Linked DNA regions of Chlorobaculum parvum NCIB 8327. The protein of the gene in region 1 interacts with the protein of each later gene in a pairwise test. Links are inferred from orthologs where the notes say so. Each region holds a gene or a part of one and is shown on either strand. Other genes may lie near its edges. The genes, in order: CPAR_RS01475 and def.

Region 1 (9,884 bases):
CATCCACTCGTCGTTGTACATGCGCGACAGGTCGTAGCCGCCGAAATCGGTCATCATCACCACCACCAGCGAATCGCTGCCGAGGCTTTCGCCCTCGCGGAGCGCAGCGCACATTGCCGCGCCGGAAGCGCCCCCGGCAAACACACCCTCGGAGCGCAGCAGCTCACGGCCGCAGTTGAAGGCGTCGGCGTCGCTGACCTGCACAATCCGGTCGATCACCTCGGGTTCCCAGAACGAGGTAGGCTGAACGGCGCCAATATCCTCAAGCTGAAACGAGGTCACGCCCCCCTGGCTCCGGCCTTCGTGCAGGTCGTGATAGATCGAGCCGACCGGCTCCACGCCGATAATCTGCACGTCGGGATTGACCGATTTGAAGTAGCGACCAATGCCGGAAATCATGGCACCGGAAGCCATCGGCACGAACACGTGGGTCACCTTTTCGTCGCTTTGGCTGAAAATTTCCGGGCCGGTGCCGCTCTGGTGCACCTGACGGCTGACCGGATTTTCGTACATGTTGGCGAACCAGGCGTTCGGCATCGTCCGGACAAGGTTTTCAGCCACGGCTACGCACCCGTGCAGGTTGCCGCCCGTAGCTTCGGACGGGGTGAGCACCAGTTCAGCGCCAAGCGCACGGAGCACATCCTGCTTCTCCCGGCAGATGCTGTCCGGCGCGGCGAGCAGCACTTTGTAGCCCTTGCTCACGGCCACCATAGCCAGCGCGATGCCGCTCGTGCCGAAGGTCCAGTCCACCAGCGTCATGCCGGGATGGATGAGGCCCTCTTCTTCAGCCTCCTTGACGATGGCGGTCGACACCCGGCAATAGTGCGACATGCAGGGATTCATGTATTCAAGCTTCGCCATGAAGCGCGCTTTTTTCTGGCGGGTAAGCTGTTTCATGGGAACCAGCGGAGTGTTGCCCGAAATGTCGAAAATATCGTTGGTCATGGCGAAGATTGATGTGAGTCGGTGTTGTTCTGATTTTTAATATACATAAACAACGGTGCCGCTAAAAAGTGTCAAGGACCTGATCGATACGGTTTTGACAATCAGGCGTAAAAAACGTTTTTTACAGCATATCCAGATCAAATAAACCGCATCCGCATCACCGCCTTGAGCGCCGATTCCCGACAAAATTCCAGCACCGCTGACCCGGCTGCCCCCAACCTTTCCGAAGCACTCATCTCGCTCGGAAATCTCCGGCACAACCTGGCCTGCATCCAAGCCATCAGCGGCTCGCGTTGCCGCATCATGGGCATCGTCAAGGCTGACGCCTACGGGCACGGTGCAGCTCAAGTCACCGCGACGCTCGAAGAAGAGGGAATCAGGGAGTTCGGTGTGGCCAATATCCACGAAGCGATCGAGCTGAAGCAAAGCCACCGGATGCAGCCGGAGTCGCGCATTCTGGCGTTCGCCTCGCCGCTTGCCGGGCACATCGAGCACTACCTTGAGCACGATGTCGAGATGACCGTCTGCGACCACGAAACCGTTCGGACCGCTGAAGCCAAAGCTGCTGCGAGCGGCCGACGGCTGCGAGTACAGGCGAAAATCGATACCGGCATGGGCCGACTCGGCGTTACGCCCGAAGAAGCGCACAGCCTGCTGGAGCTGATCGACCGCTGCCCGAACCTCGACCTCGTCGGCATCTACACCCACTTCGCCGAAGGCCACAAGGCCGGTGGTTTCACCGCCCGCCAGCTCGAACAGTTCCTCGATGTAACCGGTGGATACGAACAGCGCACGGGCAGAACCGTGCTCAAACACGCGGCCAACAGTGGCGCCATCGTCTCCACGCCCAGCGCGCGGCTCGACATGGTGCGACCCGGCATTTTGCTCTACGGCTGCCACCCGATGGACGCCGAACCGACGAACGTACCGGTGAAACCGGTGATGCAGTTCCAGTGCAAGGTGATGTTCGTCAAGAAGGTGACGGCAGGAACGTCGATCAGCTACAGCCGCACCTGGAGCGCGCCCACAAGCACGAACATCGCCACGCTCTCGGCCGGTTACGCCGACGGCGTGCACCGCACGCTTTCAAACAAGGCGACGGTCTCCATCGGCGGCAACCGTTACCACCAGGTCGGCACAGTCACGATGGATCAGACGATGGTCGATCTCGGCCAAAACCGCTCGGTCAAGGTCGGCGATACCGCCGTGCTGTTCGGCTGGGACGGCCCATCAGCCGGAGAGCAGGCCATCGCTGCCGGAACCATCAGCTACGAGCTGCTCTGCGCGGTCTCAAAACGGGTCAAGCGCGTGTTCGTCTGACCATCTCCACAACGCAACAGAAATTCACCCCTATGAATTTTCTGAACAATCTTGCCGTCAAACTCGGCATCACCAAATCGGAAATGACTGCCGTTACGCTCCTCAGTTTCTTCCTGCTGCTCGGAGGCACGATGAAATACAGCGGCGCGATGCAGGATACCGACAAGGCAATCAAGCAAGCCGAAGCCGCCAGCTTTTCGGAAGCCGATGTCGATAGCCTTCTCGCCCTGGCTTTGCAGGAAAAAAGGTCGGGCGGAATAAGCGATGCTCGATTGGTAGCTGAAAACCTGCCCATCACAACTGAAAATGAAAGGCCAGAACAGACTGACGCAATAGCATCGACAAAACCTGCGTCCAAGAAAAAGCTGACCGGCACAATCGCCTTCAACACGGCTTCCAGCGCACAGCTTCAACGAATTTCCGGCATCGGCCCGGTCATGGCCAAGCGGCTCGTCGAGTTCCGTCAGCGAAAAGGGGGAAAAGTCGAACATTTTAACGATTTTCTGGAAGTGAAGGGGATCGGGAAAAAGAAACTCGAACGCCTCAAACAGCATCTTACCCTCGACTGATGAGCAGAAGCCAGATCGCCTGTGCCTTCGACACCGGCAGCACCACCATAGCCCGAGTCAAATCAACCAGTGCCGGCTCATACACCATGACCATGTGCCGCACCATCGACGGCGGCCTGGATGAGCTTGGCGGCCCGAAAGGCATGAGGCTCGCCAAAAAGCTGGTTTCGTTGCTCAGGGAGTGGCGCGACGAGCCGGTGGCGCTCTCTTTCTCACCCGCGGAAATCCGCACCCTTCCGGCATGGTTTCCCGAACAGATCGCTTCCGGCAGCTGCGACGAGCTGTGCAGAATCGAAGCGGGTTACTTTCTCAACAATCTCGAATCGTGGCGCTGGCACGACATGAAGCTTGAGCCCGCCGCGGGACAAGACGATAAGCTGACGCGCCGGATGCTGTTGTTCTACCCGTCCGCTCCAGCCCGCTTTATCGAGCAAGAGCTGGAACGACATTTCGAGGTGAGCACGTGCGGCGTGCATATCGAGCCGCTTGCCCGATTGTCGGCAGGAACCGGCAAGACCCAGACGGTGCTGGAACTGGAAAAACGCTATGCCGCACTTTCCCGGTCGGTTGACGGAAAGATCGACTACTTCAGGTACTGGCCGGTCAAAGATGAAAGTGAGCGGAACTACTTCGCCATAACGGAGCTGACCGGCTCACCGATCGGAGAGCGGACTGTTTTGGTTACAGGCTCCGAAGTCAACCCCAAAACGATTGAACGCATCAGCCGGGAGACCTCTCACTCACTTGAGCCACTGGAGCTATCCAGATGGGTCTCTTCAGAAAAAAGAGCCAACAAAAGCAAATCACCAACCGCCACTATCCGCGCCGTCAGCACAGCCATCATGGCACTGAACGACGGGATTGGGTGAGGATTGCCCCCTGCGCCCTTCCAATTTCTTCCTGTAGGGGCGAACCTGCGTGTTCGCCCTAATGTGACAGGCATTCCCTGAACGACTGTTCGGCGAGATACTTATGAATACAAGTAAATCGCACCTCTTTCCTCGCTCGAACTCTTCGGCGATGAGCACATACCTCGACGGCCATTCTGGCGCTGAACATTTCCGTAATTTGACAGCCCCGCCCAACGACCTTGCCGTCCTTTTCGTCCTTTCCCGCCAAATAAAAAAGGGCAGACACACAGGTCTGCCCCTACAAATCGTAAATACCATTCCCGTTCCTGAATCAGCCGACCGGGATCATTTCAATCATCCTCACAGATTCCCCACCAGCAACTCGGCGATCTGCACGGCGTTGGTGGCCGCGCCTTTGCGGAGGTTGTCGGCCACAACCCAGAGGTTGAGCGTGCGCGGATGCCAGTAGTCTGGGCGCAGGCGGCCAACGAACACCTCGTCGCGCTCGTAGGAGGTCATCGGCATCGGATAGATTCGAGCGGAAGGGTCGTCCTGCATGACGATGCCCGGTGAGCCGGCCAGCAGCGCGCGCACCATCTTGATGTCGTAGTCGCGCTTCAGCTCGACGTTCACCGACTCGCCGTGGCCTCCGTAGACCGGAATGCGCACAGTGGTCGGAGAGACCTGAATCTCCTGATCGTCGAAGATCTTGCGGGTCTCGTTGACCATCTTCATCTCCTCCTTGGTGTAGCCGTTCTCCGTGAAAGCGTCGATCTGCGGCACGGCGTTGAAGGCGATCTGGTGGAAGTGGGTAAAGGTTTCCGGATCTTCGGGGATGTTGCCCGCCAGCTCGCTTTCGAGCGCGTCGCGTCCCGCTTTGCCCTTACCGGTCACCGACTGGTAGGTCGAAACCACAATGCGACTGATGCCGTAGGCGTCGTAGAGCGGCTTGAGCGCCACCACCATCTGGATGGTCGAGCAGTTGGGATTGGCGATGATCGGGGCCGCCTTGCCTTCGCGGTCGAAGATCGATTCGGCATTGACCTCCGGGACGACGAGTGGCACCCCCTCCTCCATGCGGAAGGCCGAGGAGTTGTCGATCACGATCGCGCCCGCCTGCGCGGCCACAGGAGCCCACTCCAGACTGGCCGAGCCACCGGCGGAGAAGAGGGCGATGTCGACACCTTCGAAAATTTCCGGCGACGGCACTTCGGTGACGAACTCGCGCCCCTTGAAGGTCACCACTTCGCCGCGGCTTCGGGGAGATGCCAGCGGCACCAGCTCGCTGACGGGAAAATCGCGCTCTTCGAGCACCTTGATCATGGTTCTGCCGACAAGTCCTGTTGCGCCGAGAACGGCTACTCGATAGCCTGCATCACTGCTCATAAAATCAGATAAATGATAGGTTTAGTAATTCAGAATCAGTTTGGGCGAGTGGTCGTTCAAAAATTCACCACCCTCTTTGAGAAGCCCCTCGCGGTCGAGCGCTTCGCACGCTGCCTCGAACTCCCGGAGCAGTTCGACGATCACCGCCGGGTCGGGTTCGCGCACCAACAGGTTACGAACTTTCGACACGCCAGGCAACCCCTTGAGGTAGGTCGAGTAGTGGCGGCGCATCTCCAGCACGCCATGCTTTTCGCCCTTGTACTCCAGCGACAGGCGCAGGTGCTCCCTCGCGGCGTCGATCCGGTCGCGATACGACGGAAGCGGCAGGCGCTCGCCCGTCTTGACGAGGCTTTTAGCCTGCGCGAAAATGAACGGGTTGCCGATCGAGCCGCGTCCGATCATGATGCCGTCCGCGCCGGTTTCAGCGAACATCGCCACGGCGTCATCGGCGCTCCAGACGTCGCCGTTGGCGATCACCGGAATCGAGCAGGCTCGCTTGGCTTCGGCGATGCGCCCCCAGTCTGCGCGGCCTTTGTACATATCGCTGCGCGTGCGACCGTGCACCGCGACCGCCTGGATGCCCGCGTCTTCGAGCCGCCGCACGGTGTCGGTGATGTTGATCGAGTCGTGATCCCAGCCGATGCGCGTCTTGGCAGTCACCGGCAGCGAGACGGCGCCAACCACCGCCGCGGCGATGGCGGAGAGCTTCTCCGGCTCTTTCAGCAGCGCCGCGCCCGCGCCTCGTCCGGCCACCTTTTTGACCGGACAGCCGAAGTTGATGTCGAGGCAGTCCGGCTCGAAGCTCTCGGCAATCGAGGCCGCCTCGACCATCGATTCGACCGTGTTGCCGAAAATCTGCACCGCCACGGGTCGCTCGTGCGCATCCATTCTGAGCTTGCGTATCGACTTCTCCGCGCCGCGCCGGATCGCCTCCGCGCTGACAAATTCGGTATAGACGATGTCCGCCCCGTGCCGCTTGCAGAGTTGCCGGAAGGCACGGTCGGTCACATCCTCCATGGGCGCGAGGATGATGGGGCGGTCGATGTCGATCGGTCCGATACGCATGGTGTTCTGCCCGGCTTATTCGGTTGGCGTTCCGGTCAGCGTGTCGCGAACCTGCTGGCGGATGGTGTTGCGCACGGTCTCGTCCTCCTTCAACAGGCGCTTGACGTTCTCGCGCCCCTGACCGAGCTTTTCGCTGCCATAGCTGAACCACGCGCCCGCTTTCTTGATGATGCCGAACTCGACGGCCAGATCGATCAGCTCGCCCAGCACCGAGATACCCTCGCCATAGAGAATGTCGAACTCGGCGATTTTGAACGGCGGTGCAACCTTGTTTTTCACCACCTTGACCTTGGTGCGGTTGCCGACAACCTCTTCGCCATCCTTGATCTGCGCGATCCGGCGGATGTCGAGACGCACCGAAGAGTAAAACTTCAGCGCCTTGCCGCCGGTGGTGGTTTCGGGGCTACCGTACATCACGCCGATCTTGTCACGAAGCTGGTTGATGAAGATGCAGACGCTGCTCGATTTGGAGATCGCGCCGGTGAGCTTGCGCAGCGCCTGGCTCATGAGCCGCGCCTGGAGGCCGACCACGCTGTCACCCATCTCGCCTTCGAGTTCGGCCTGCGGCACCAGCGCAGCCACCGAGTCAACGACGACGATGTCCACCGCGCCGCTGCGCACGAGCGTTTCAACGATGGAGAGCGCCTGCTCGCCCGACTCGGGCTGGCTGACCAAGAGCGAATTGATATCGACGCCGAGCTTGCGGGCGTAGGTGGGATCGAAGGCGTGCTCCGCATCGACCAGCGCAGCAATACCGCCCTCTTTCTGCGCTTCGGCGATGGCGTGCAGGGCGAGCGTGGTCTTGCCGGAGGACTCCGGGCCGTAGATTTCGGTCACGCGGCCACGAGGAAATCCGCCCACGCCGAGCGCGTAGTCGAGCGCCATCGAGCCGGTCGAAATCGCCTTGACGTGCATCACGGCTGAATCATCGCCGAGGCGCATGATCGAACCTTTGCCGAACTGCTTTTCGAGCGTTTCGATTGCCAGGTTGAGTTGCTTGAGCCTTGCCGGATCGACCACCGGCGGCTGTGCTGTCTGCTTTGAGTTCTCTTTATCCATGAAAATAGTAGGGGTATGTGAATTGAAAATTTGCTATTCGGATTACAACGCCACGGCGCTCCTGAGGGTTTCGTCAAACGGCCGGTAGCTGATGCCAAGCTCCTGAATCGAGCGCAGGTTGCTGAACCGAGCGGAACGCGAAGCCTGCCGAATGCTCTCGATGCTGACGAACGAAGGGCGTCCGGTCAGCATCGAAAAGAGCTCGCCGCCAGCTCCGGCTGCAGCTCCGGCCAAGTTGCCGACGACCATCGGCTTGCCGGTGCGGCTGCCAGGCAGAGCGGCGATGCGGCTGAACAGCTCCCGGAAGGAGAGATTTTCACCGACAATGATGTAGCGCTCGCCCGATTTCCCCTTCGTCCACGCTGCGATATGGGCGTCTGCCGCATCCCTGACGTCAACAAAGCCAGTCGATCCTTCAGGACAGAACGGCACGCGCCCCTCGTAGATCAGGCGCAAGGTTTCGTTCGATGAACTGACGGGCATACCCGGCTCCGGGTTCCGGCCGATCACCACGCCGGGATTGACCATCACCACGTCGAGCCCTTCAGCCAGGCCGCGCCGGCATTCGAGTTCGGCCAGGTGCTTGGACTCCATATAAACGTTGTGGCGCTGCCATTCGGTAAACGTGGAGTGCTCGGTGGATTCAACAACGACGCCATCCACGGTCTCGGAACCGACAGCGGCAATCGAGCTGGTCATCACCATGCGCTTCACGCCGTGTTCAAGGCACGAATCGACCACATGGCGAGTGCCAAGCACGTTGGTATCATGCAACCGGTTGCGGAAGTTGCTGGTAAAAGCGATCATTCCAGCGCAGTGAAACACCACCTCCATCCCCTTGACCGCTTCTCCAATGGCGATTGGATCGTGCACATCCGCGCGAACGATCTCGACCGGAAAGCCCTTGAGGAACGAAGCGTCCGAACCCGCTCTGACCGCAACTCGGCAACGCACGCCTTCACCGAACCTGCCGATAAGATCAAGCAGAAGCCGTGAACCTATGTAACCCGTTGCACCGGTAATGAGTATCGGAATTGCTGACATGAACGATGGAGCAGTGGCGCCCTTCTGAAAACTCCGGCATCTGTGAAGCGATGCGGCCCAGCGCCGATTTGTTTTTAATAATAAGAAGAATAAAACGAATAAACCGTACATTGCACTCAAATCCATCCGCAATCGTGAGAAAAAGTCTTTCACCGGCAACTCCTGGCTCTGACCGGCACGCTGAACAGCGCCTTTCCTCAGGTGACATCCGAAGCGCAACCCTGCCCAACGGCCTGCGCATTGTCAGCAACCTGGTGCCCTACGTGCACAGCGTCACGCTGGGAATCTGGATCAACGCCGGCTCGCGCGAAGATCCCGAAGGGCTCGAAGGAATTGCCCATTTCATCGAACACGCCATCTTCAAAGGCACCCGCAAGCGGGACTATATCGACATCGCCCGCTGCATCGAGGAGGCAGGCGGCTACATCGACGCCTGGACCACCAAGGAGCAGACCTGCCTCTGCGTCCGATGCCTCCGCGAGCACCTGCCGCTGGCTTTCGACCTGCTGGCCGACATGGTGCGCGATCCGGTCTTTCCGAAGGAGGAGATCGAAAAGGAGCGCGAGGTGGTGCTCGAAGAGATCGCCAGCGTCAACGACACGCCCGAAGAGCTGATTTTCGAGGAGTTCGACCTGCGCTCGTTCCCCGGCCATCCGCTGGGCACGCCGATTCTCGGCACCGAAAAGAGCATCGAGCGTTTCTCGCGCAAGAAGCTCCGCGCCTTCATGCACCGCCACTACGTACCGTCGAAGATGCTCGTGACGGCAGTCGGCAACATCGGCCATGACGAAGTTGCGCAGCTCGCCGAATCGCATTTCGGCAGCATGGAAGAGCCTCCGGCGACTAAAGAATCGATGCGAAAGCAGTTCGATATTTCGGAGTACAAACCCTTCTCGGTGACCACAAAAAAGCGCATCTACCAGTCACAGCTCCTGCTCGGAACCATCATCCCGCGAGACGATAGCCGCTTCTGGAGCCTGATGGTGCTCAACGCCATGCTCGGCAGCGGCATGAGCTGCCTGCTCAATCTCGAACTGCGCGAAAAGCGCGGGCTGGTCTATCAGGCATACTCGTCGCTCTCCTTCCTCGACGAACTCACTACGTTCAACATCTACGCAGGAACCGACAAAGGCAAAGCGCCCAAAACGCTGGAAACCATCACGGAGCTGCTCAACAGCAAAGCGCTGCAAGAACCAGACCCGGACGACATCAGAGCGGCCAAATCGAAAATGCTTGGTTCACTCATCATGGGGATGGAAAAGATGACACGCCGCATGTCGCGCATCGCGCAGGATGTGTTCTACTACGGCCGTTACCAGTCGCCCGCTGAAAAAGCTGCCCTGATCGAAGCGGTATCCGAAGCCGACGTCGCCGAAGCTGCCGCCCTGCTCAGCCGCCCCGAGCAGCTCTCGACACTGATCTATAAAGCGAGCCGATAAGCCTGCATCAAACAGCCCGCCACTACGAGTCTGCCAACAGAAGCATCCAAAGGAGACTGTTTCAAAAGGATCGAAAAAATCGTATAATTAAAGCTTAAAATTTTTCAGGGAATCCTCACGGGCCGCACAGAACAAAACGGCAACCGGGATGCCCGCAACTTAACCGGTCACGAAGAGCCTTGCAAAAGAATATCACGAATGTCAGC
Region 2 (9,043 bases), 1.4 Mb from region 1 along the record:
GCAGCGATGGAACACTTGACAAACAAAAAAAGTAAAGTCAGCAGCCGGGCTGACTTTACTTCGTCTCAAGCAATTTAAGAATCTTTACCCTACAGGCAAAGCGCATTACAGATTAAACGCCAAATACATCCGGCTCGGACCGCGCTCGACAAGCAGGAAAAGCAAATCGCCCTTTTTCTTTTTATCGGCAATCGCCTTGAACTCTGCAACTGACCCGACCTCCTTCCGATCAACCGATCTGATGATGTCTCCCGGACGGAGCCCGGCCATAAATGCCTGGCTGGAGCGATCAACCGCGCTTACCACGATGCGATGCTCGGCGGAGTTCAGATTGAAGCGCTCCGCCATCGCCTTGTTCAGCGGAGCAACGGCAAAGCCGAGCAGCTCGTTTGCAGCCGGTGCTTGCTGCCCTTGCCGAGAAACAGGTTGAGTATCAGGTTGCTCTTGAAGCTTGACGTCGAGCGTTCGCTTCACGCCATCACGAATGATGATAATCGGCTCTGTGCTATCGGGCACCTTGCTGGCAACCAGATTGCGCAACTCAGCTGAACTGTTCACTTTTTGCCCTGCAAACTCAAGGATGACATCACCGGTCCTCAGTCCCGCTTTCTCGGCTGGACTGCCTTTTATGACCGTACCGACCAGTACCCCTTCAGGACGCTGCATATTCAGGCCTTTTGCAATCTTGTCATCGATATCCTGAATGCCGGCACCGAGGTAACCGCGCACCACCTTACCGTACTTGACCAGCGAGGTATAGATCCGGTAGGCCATGTTGGACGGCACGGCGAAGCCGATCCCTTCGAAGCCTCCGGTTCGGCTGGCGATGGCCGTGTTGATACCGACCAGTTCTCCTCCGATGTTTACCAGTGGGCCACCTGAGTTACCGGGATTGATGGCTGCGTCAGTCTGAATAAAATTTTCGTAATCGGTCACGCCAACATTCACCCGCCCTTTAGCACTAACGATACCCTGCGTCACCGTGCGGGCAAGGTTCTTGCCAAGCGGACTGCCGATGGCGATCACCCACTCACCGACACGCAACTTGTCGCTGTCGCCGATAGCGATGGCTTTGAGGCCCTTGGCGTCGATTTTCAGCACAGCCAGATCGGTGCGAGGATCCTTACCGATAATCCTTGCCGTGAATTTTCGGTTGTCGTCCGTCATAACCGAAATGGAATCGGCTTTGTCGATCACATGATTGTTGGTCAGAATGTACCCGTCACGACTGACGATAACGCCGGAACCAAGTCCGTGAATCACCTCTTTCCGAGCGTGGGACTGATCAGAAAAGGGAGTGTCGAACAGCTCACCGAACGACTTGCCGAAAAAGTCAAACGGTGTCATAATCCTCCGCTCGATGGCCTTTTCGGTATAAATGGTCACTACCGACGGCGTAGCCGATTCAGCAATGTCGACAAAGGCCTCATTGAAATCATTGAGCGTTCTGATGGGATGGTTTCGCAGACTTTCGGCGGCAACACTGGTGTTTGCATGGTTGGCAACCGTAAAGAGGCCGCCATCTTTGGCGTTAAACGAAAAATCGAGATTGGAAAATGCAAGCGCTCCGGCGATTGCGCCGACGGAAACAAGCGCTGCTGACTTGAACATCATTCGTTTCTTTTTCATAGTGCATCAAGTGTTGAGGTTAATCAGGAAGATGTCTCAATACTTTCGAGGGTAGTCAGACCAGCCCTCATCTTGTTCATGGTTTCTTCGTATTCGAACTCGGGCGTCGAATCGGCCACGATGCCGCCTGCCGCCTGGAAGTAGATTATGCCGTCGCTGATGACCATCGTGCGGATGGCAATCGCCGTGTTCAACTGGCCACGGAAATCGAGGTACCCAACCGCGCCACCGTATAAGCCGCGCTTCTCCTTTTCCAGTTCGTAGATGATCTCCATCGAGCGCACTTTGGGCGCACCGGTCAGCGTGCCGGCCGGGAAGCACGACCAGAAGGCGTCCATCGCGCTCAGGCCGTCCTGCAGCTCACCCCGGACATTGCTGACGATGTGCATGACATGCGAGTATTTCTCGATCACCATCATTTCGTTGGTCTCGACGGTACCGATTTTGGCGATGCGCCCGATGTCGTTGCGGCTCAGGTCGATAAGCATCAGGTGCTCGGCGCGCTCCTTCTCGTCGGAGAGCAGCTCCTTTGCGATGCGTTCATCATCCTCGAAGCTCTCGCCGCGACGCCGCGTACCGGCAATCGGTCGGGTATCGACGATCCTGCGACCGGCATGGTCGCGCTCCACCTTGACCAGCAGCTCGGGAGAAGAGCCGACCACGTGGAAATCGTCAAAATCGAAGAAATAGAGGTACGGCGACGGGTTGATCGTCCGGAGCACGCGATAGACGTCGAACGGGCGGGTGTGCAGTTTGCGCTTCAGGCGCTGCGAAATCTGTACCTGGAAAATGTCGCCGCTCAGGATATACTCCTTGGCCTTCAGCACCTTCTCGTAATACTCCTCGCGTGTGGTGTTCGAGACGACCGGCTCCGGCAGTTCGGGCTTGAGCGTCACCAGATCGGGATCGAGCGGCTTCTGCATCAGCGCAGCAAGCTCGTCGATCTTGCGCTCGGCGCGTGCGCGATCAGCTTCATCCAGATAATTAGCCACCAGGTAGAGCTTGCGCATCACGTTATCGAAAATGACCAGCGTATCGCAAAACAGCAGACAGAGGTCGGGCATTCCGGCGGGATCGGGCAATTCCGGCGAGGGAATCCGCTCGATCAGGTGCATGGTATCATACCCGAAGTAACCGAAAACCCCGGAGGTGCTCATCTGCTGCGACCCGCTCTTGCTGCGCGGCTGCTCTTCGGAAGAGAACATCGCCATGCAACGATCGACGATGGTACGCAAATCGCTTTCTTCCTGCACAATTGACGAAAGCGCATCAAAACGCGTGTCGAGCACGTCAAGCGTGGCCTCTCCATCGACTCTACCCTTGAGCACAGCCACGGGGTCGATGGCGACATAGGAGAAACGGGCCAGACGCTCCTCACCCTCGACCGATTCGAGCAGGCAGGAGTAGGGACGCTGAAGTTTGAGATAGACCGAAACCGGCGTCTCGGTATCGGCCTGGAAGGTTCTGACGAGAGGCTTCAGAATAAACGACGGCGCTCCGTACTGGCCAGCCGCATTGTCCGCAAAAGATCTGATCATGAATTATTGCTTGCTGCGATAAGGTAAAAAAATCATATCATTACTCTGGTTTTCCCATTGCTATAATAAGGCACCTGAGGACATGAAAAAAAAGCGCGGACCAGTCCAAAAATGGTTGACCGCATTCATACTTTCACCGGGAATGATCTTTACCCTGGCCTACGTTCTGGTTTGGCTGGGAACCAATCTCTGGCTCGACAACGCTTTCAAGCGGCATCTGAAACAGGTGTTCATTTCTGAAACCGGCCAGCGCTACCAGCTTGATGTACATTCACTCAGAACAGGCCCCTGCCTCAATTCGATCATCCTCAAAAAGCTGGAGCTCTCACCACTCGAAGCTCCTGAAAACCAGGGCACCAGACAGGCTAACCTGCAAATTGCTGAACTCAGGATCGACTGGCCGGAGCTGAGTTTTCTGCCGTTCAGGCCATCCGATGAACTGCACTCCATGCAGAAAGTCGCCAAAAAGATTCTCTCTCACGCCGCTCAGTGAACCACCAAACCGATTCGATCCCAGCGAATTGAAGTAATCTTTTCGACCGGATCGAACAGCAGCGGCAGATCGGGATCCCATGACCAGTACACCATCATAGCCTGCCCCACCAGATCGCTGTCTGACAGAAATCCCCAGTAACGACTGTCAAGACTGTTGTCGCGGTTATCGCCCATGGCGAAATAGTGGTCCTTCTCAATGGAATAATGATCGGCGGGCACACCATCAATGAATATCTGATCGCCCGACAGACTAACCGAATGACCTTCTTCCTCGATCATATCGCGATACAGAGGAATGGTGCGCATCGTCAGCTTGACAACGTCGCCCTTGCGCGGAATTCGTATCGGGCCGTAGTTATCCTTGTTGTAGTCGCTCATGGCCGGGAAAATCTGGTAGTCGGGCACGCCTGGCGGCATTTTTTCGCCGATGAACTGCGCATGGGGCGGTAGCGGCGAGAGCTTGCCGTTGACGTAAAGCTTCTGCTCCTTGATCTGAAGCGTATCGCCCGGCAACGCCACGCAGCGCTTGATGTAGTTCAGGCTGCGGTCACGGGGGAACTTGAAGACGATGATGTCCCCGCGCTTGACGTCATCAACTTTCGGCAAATGGATATCGGTAAACGGCACCTTGGCGCCATAAACGAACTTGTTGACAAACAGAAAATCACCGGCAAGCAGCGTTTTTTCCATCGAGCCGGTTGGAATCCGGTACGACTCGACGACGAACATTCTAAGAACCATCGCCACCAGCGCCGCGATGATCAGCGCCTCGAACCACTCTCTCGATTGGGATTTCTGACTGCTTCCTTTGGAGTTGGTACTGTTTTGTTTCACGTTCTGTCAATAATTTTCTGGCATTGCCGACATAAACCTTTCGGACACACGAAGGATGAGACGTCATCCAAAAACGGTTCCAGCGCAACCGGCATGATTTTTCCTTATGCGATGAACCTCATTCGTCGATGTTCAGGACGGCAAGGAAGGCCTCCTGCGGCACCTCGACGCGGCCGACCTGCTTCATGCGCTTCTTGCCCTCTTTCTGCTTCTCGATCAGCTTGCGCTTACGGCTGATGTCACCGCCGTAGCACTTGGCGAGCACGTTCTTGCGCATGGCTGAAATGGTCTCACGCGCGATGACCCGGCTGCCGATTGCCGCCTGGATAGCCACTTCGTACATCTGGCGCGGAATGATGCCCTTGAGCTTCGAGCAGAGCTTGCGGCCCCACTCGTAGGACTTCGAGCGGTGCACGATGGACGACAGCGCATCGACCGGCTCACCGTTGAGCAGCACGTCAAGCTTGACAAGATCGGAGCGGCGATAGCCGATGTACTCGTAGTCCATCGAAGCGTAGCCTTTAGAGATCGACTTGAGCTTGTCGTGGAAGTCAAACACAACCTCGCCCAGCGGGAACTCGAAGTGCATGCTCACCCTCGAAGTATCGAGATAGTCGGTGTTTTTGTACTCGCCACGGCGATCCATGCCGAGCTTCATGATGTTGCCGATGTACTCCGACATGGTGATGATCTGCATCGACACATACGGCTCCTCGATCCAATTGACCTTGGTCGATTCAGGCATCTGCGAGGGGTTGTCAACCTCGACCGTCTCGCCGCTGGTCATCACCACGCGGTACTCCACGTTCGGCACCGTGGTGATGATGTTGACGCCATACTCACGTTCAAGCCGTTCCTGGATGATCTCCATGTGCAACAGGCCGAGGAAGCCGCAGCGGAAGCCGAAACCGAGCGCCGCCGAAGTTTCGGGCGTGTAGACCAGCGAAGCGTCGTTCAGTGAAAGCTTTTCGAGCGATTCGCGCAGGTTTTCGAAATCGTTCGACTCGACCGGATAGAGACCGCTGAAGACCATCGGTTTCACATCCTTGTAACCGGCAAGCCGTTCCGAGGCGGGATTTTCCACCAGCGTGACTGTATCGCCGACCTTGGCATCTTTCACATCCTTGATCGAGCAGATCAGGTAGCCCACATTGCCCGCTTCGAGCACGTTTTTCGGCTGGCGCTTGAGGCTCATGGTGCCGATTTCGTCGGCGTAGAACTCCTTTCCGTTGGCGAAAAAGCGAACCTTGTCATCCTTTTTCAGCACACCATCGACAATCCTGATGTAAGCCACTGCGCCGCGATAGGCATCGAACACCGAGTCGAAGATCAGCGCACGAAGCGGCAGCTGTCGGTTGTCAGCCGGTGCGGGAATCCGCTGCACGATCGCCTCCATCAGCTCGCCGATGCCGATGCCAGCTTTGGCCGACACCTGGAGAATTTCATCACGATTGACACCGATCAGGTCGATGATCTGCCGGGCCACGCCTTCGACATCGGACGAAGGCAGGTCGATCTTGTTGATGACCGGAATAATCTCAAGCCCGGCCTCGATGGCCAGGTACAGGTTGGCGATGGTCTGCGCCTCGACGCCCTGGGTGGCATCGACGACCAAGAGCGCGCCTTCACAGGCGGCCAGCGAGCGCGAAACCTCGTAGCTGAAGTCGACGTGGCCAGGCGTGTCGATCAGGTTGAGCGTATACTCCTTGCCGTCGCTCGATTTGTAGATCATCTGCACAGCGTGGCTCTTGATGGTGATGCCACGTTCGCGCTCCAGATCCATGTCGTCCAGCACCTGGGCGGTGGACATCTGGTTGCGGGCGAGGGTTTGGGTTGCTTCGAGAAGCCGGTCGGCAAGGGTCGATTTACCGTGGTCGATATGGGCGATAATGCAGAAGTTTCTGATCATGCCGACTTCTGTTCCTGACGGAGGCATACGTGTCTGTCCTGAAAAGTGAAAGTAATTGCGAAACGGCCCGGCCGAATGACCGACCTGAGCCAAATTATCAAATCATTAAATATACGAAGAAAAACGTGACCATGCAGCGGATTGTGATGGGCGGGCTATTCGAAACGCAAGGGTTCGTCCCCGAACCGCAGCCCGCGAGCGAACGATTCCGCCTCCATCGCTTTCTTGCCCTCGGCCTGAACGGTAAGCAACTCAAGCCAGCCGTCCGAACCGGCAACAAGCAGGCGCCCGTCCTCGATGCGGAGCATACCCGGAGCTTCCGATGACTCAGCGCCATCGAACGGACGGGCCCGGTAGATTTTGAGGTTCTTGCCGCCAAAGGTGGTCCAGGCGGTTGGTCTCATGGCGAGGCCACGGATGAAGTCGTGCAGGCGTTGCACCGGTTGGTTCCAGTCGATGCGAGTGTTCCGGCGATGAAGCTTCGGTGCTTTGGTGGCGAGTCGGTCATCCTGCTTCTCGGGCGTGACAGAGCCGGAAGCGATCATGCGCAGCGTGCGTTCAAGCGTGCCCGCACCGATCTCCGAGAGCCTTTCGAGCAACTCGGAAGCGTTCTCTTCCGGGCCAATCGGCGTACTGTCCGAGGTAATAATGTTGCCAGTATCGACCGATTGTTGGAGGAAAAAGGTGGTCACGCCGGTTTCGGCATCACCGTTGATGATCGACCAGTTGACGGGAGCCGCACCGCGGTAAGCGGGCAGCAGCGAACCATGCAGATTGAAGGTGCCGAGCGGCGGCAGTTCGAAGACGGCAGGCGGAAGAATGCGGAACGCGGCCACCACGATCACATCGGGTTTCGACTCGGCGACCTTCTCTGCAAACTCCGGAGTCGTCACATCGTCAGCCTCGAACACCGGAAGGCCCAGTTCGAGCGCGGCCTGCTTGACCGGCGTCGGCTCGGGCGGTGAATTCTTGCTGCGGCGAGGCTTGTCGCATCCGGTCACAACGAGCACGGTTTCGAACTCGGGACTCATGGCGACGATACGACGTAACGAAGGCACGGCAAACTGTGGCGTGCCCATAAAAACCACTCTCAACGCCACTCCTCAGGCCTCCACAGCTATTTTTGGCGCATGGGGGGCAATCGGATAGCTCGTTTTCACGCGCCCCTGCTTGATGGCGTCGAGCGTTTTCTGAACCTTCCGGCGATCGCGCTTTTCCATACGGTCGACAAACAGCGTACCGTCGAGATGGTCGATCTCATGTTGAAGCACGCGAGCCATCATGTCGCTGAACTCTTCGGTATGCTCCTCGAACTTCTCGTCACGGTAATGCAGCGTAATTTTCGACGGACGGACGACGTCACCAGCCACACCGGGCACGCTGAGGCACCCCTCCTCCATCGCGTTGCGGCCCGCAACCGAGACGATGCGCGGATTGATGACCACCATCGGTTTGTAATCGGCATACTCCTTGATCGTGGAAATATCGACCACAAGCAGGCGCAGCGAATGGCCTACCTGCGGCGCGGCAAGCCCGATACCGGGTGCTTTGTACATCGAATCGAACATATCGGCAATCAGCTCCCTGATCGACGAATCCACCCCTTTCAAAGGCTTGGCTTTCGCCGTCAGAACCGGATCGCTATAGGTGTTAATCGGTAAAATCATTGCGTACTGCTCTTTAACTTTGGATAGCCCGTTAACTCTTGCAAAAGCAAAAGGGTAGAGCTTTTCCTGAAGATAACCCTGTTAACTCCAAAATAGTTGCCCACACACTCCAGCGGCACTCAACCGCTCAGCCGGCACATTGGAATAATAGTCGTCTAATGTACGGTTTTCAGCGCTCTTTTCCGTCCGGCTCTTCCCGCTCCGCCGCCTTCATGGTTCACAGGGAATTCGCAGAAAAACAATACATTGGAAAAATTGAAAACACGAAATACTGACAGCAAGAACATCGTGAAACAAACGGGCAGCGACACGATCGCGAAGGTCGAAGCGCTTTTCAAATCGTACATGAAGGAGGAGGGGCTCCGGTGCACCCAGGAGCGCCTGAGCGTGCTGCGGGAAATCTACCGCTCCAACACGCACCTCGACGCCGACGAGCTGTTTGTCCGGCTTCGCGAGCAAGGCGTGGGCATCTCGCGCGCCACGGTTTATCACACCCTCGATCTGCTGTTCCGGTACAACCTCGTCACCAAGATCGACCTCGGCCACAAGCACACGCACTACGAAAAATCGTGGGGTGTCGCCGACCACCTGCACATCATCTGCCTCAAGTGCGGCAAGGTTTCGGAGGCCACGAGCACGGAACTTGCCGGCATGATGGAAAAGCTCTGCACCGAGCACGGATACTCGCTCGGCAGCTTCAGCCTGCAGCTCTTCGGCGAGTGCATTGACAAGGAGGCCTGCGTCCGGAGGGTCGACGAGAAACACAACGAGAACGCCTGAACTCACGGACACCATGCCCTGGCTCTACCTCATCCTCGCCATCGTCGCCGAAGTCTCCGGCACCACCAGCATGAAGCTCTCGGAGGGCTTCACCAAACCGCTGCCATCAGCAATGATTTTCGTTTTTTACGCCCTGAGTCTTACTTTCCTCACGCTGACGCTCAGGACGATGCCCATCGGCTTCGCCTACG

What was found.
Region 2: the proteins of CPAR_RS01475 (region 1) and def interact in binary tests that used the Escherichia coli proteins (3 or more experiments, as listed by UniProt). The link is inferred for Chlorobaculum parvum NCIB 8327 from one-to-one orthologs.

The regions. Positions count from the first base shown.
Region 1 is NC_011027.1:297,132-307,015, reverse strand. Bases 3,059-5,904 are described here. They hold CPAR_RS01475 (aspartate-semialdehyde dehydrogenase), read right to left. Parts: upstream 5,072-5,904; coding sequence 4,046-5,071; downstream 3,059-4,045. Other genes in these bases: dusB (tRNA dihydrouridine synthase DusB), read right to left, coding at 5,093-5,904; CPAR_RS01480 (hypothetical protein), read left to right, coding at 3,059-3,703. In the rest of the region: CPAR_RS01495 (cystathionine beta-synthase), read right to left, coding at 1-945; alr (alanine racemase), read left to right, coding at 1,111-2,265; CPAR_RS01485 (ComEA family DNA-binding protein), read left to right, coding at 2,298-2,834; more of CPAR_RS01480, read left to right, coding at 2,834-3,058; more of dusB, read right to left, coding at 5,905-6,136; recombinase RecA, read right to left, coding at 6,152-7,195; CPAR_RS01460 (SDR family oxidoreductase), read right to left, coding at 7,238-8,239; CPAR_RS01455 (M16 family metallopeptidase), read left to right, coding at 8,350-9,678; tig (trigger factor), read left to right, coding at 9,858-9,884.
Region 2 is NC_011027.1:1,689,489-1,698,531, forward strand. The notes cover bases 6,291-9,043. They hold def (peptide deformylase), read right to left. Parts: upstream 8,073-9,043; coding sequence 7,509-8,072; downstream 6,291-7,508. Other genes in these bases: lepA (translation elongation factor 4), read right to left, coding at 6,291-6,432; fmt (methionyl-tRNA formyltransferase), read right to left, coding at 6,561-7,499; CPAR_RS07865 (Fur family transcriptional regulator), read left to right, coding at 8,361-8,852; CPAR_RS07870 (DMT family transporter), read left to right, coding at 8,866-9,043. Also shown: CPAR_RS07830 (DegQ family serine endoprotease), read right to left, coding at 106-1,629; trpE (anthranilate synthase component I), read right to left, coding at 1,653-3,167; CPAR_RS07840 (hypothetical protein), read left to right, coding at 3,310-3,660; lepB (signal peptidase I), read right to left, coding at 3,654-4,496; more of lepA, read right to left, coding at 4,615-6,290. UniProt on the Escherichia coli protein: Removes the formyl group from the N-terminal Met of newly synthesized proteins. Requires at least a dipeptide for an efficient rate of reaction. N-terminal L-methionine is a prerequisite for activity but the enzyme has broad specificity at other positions.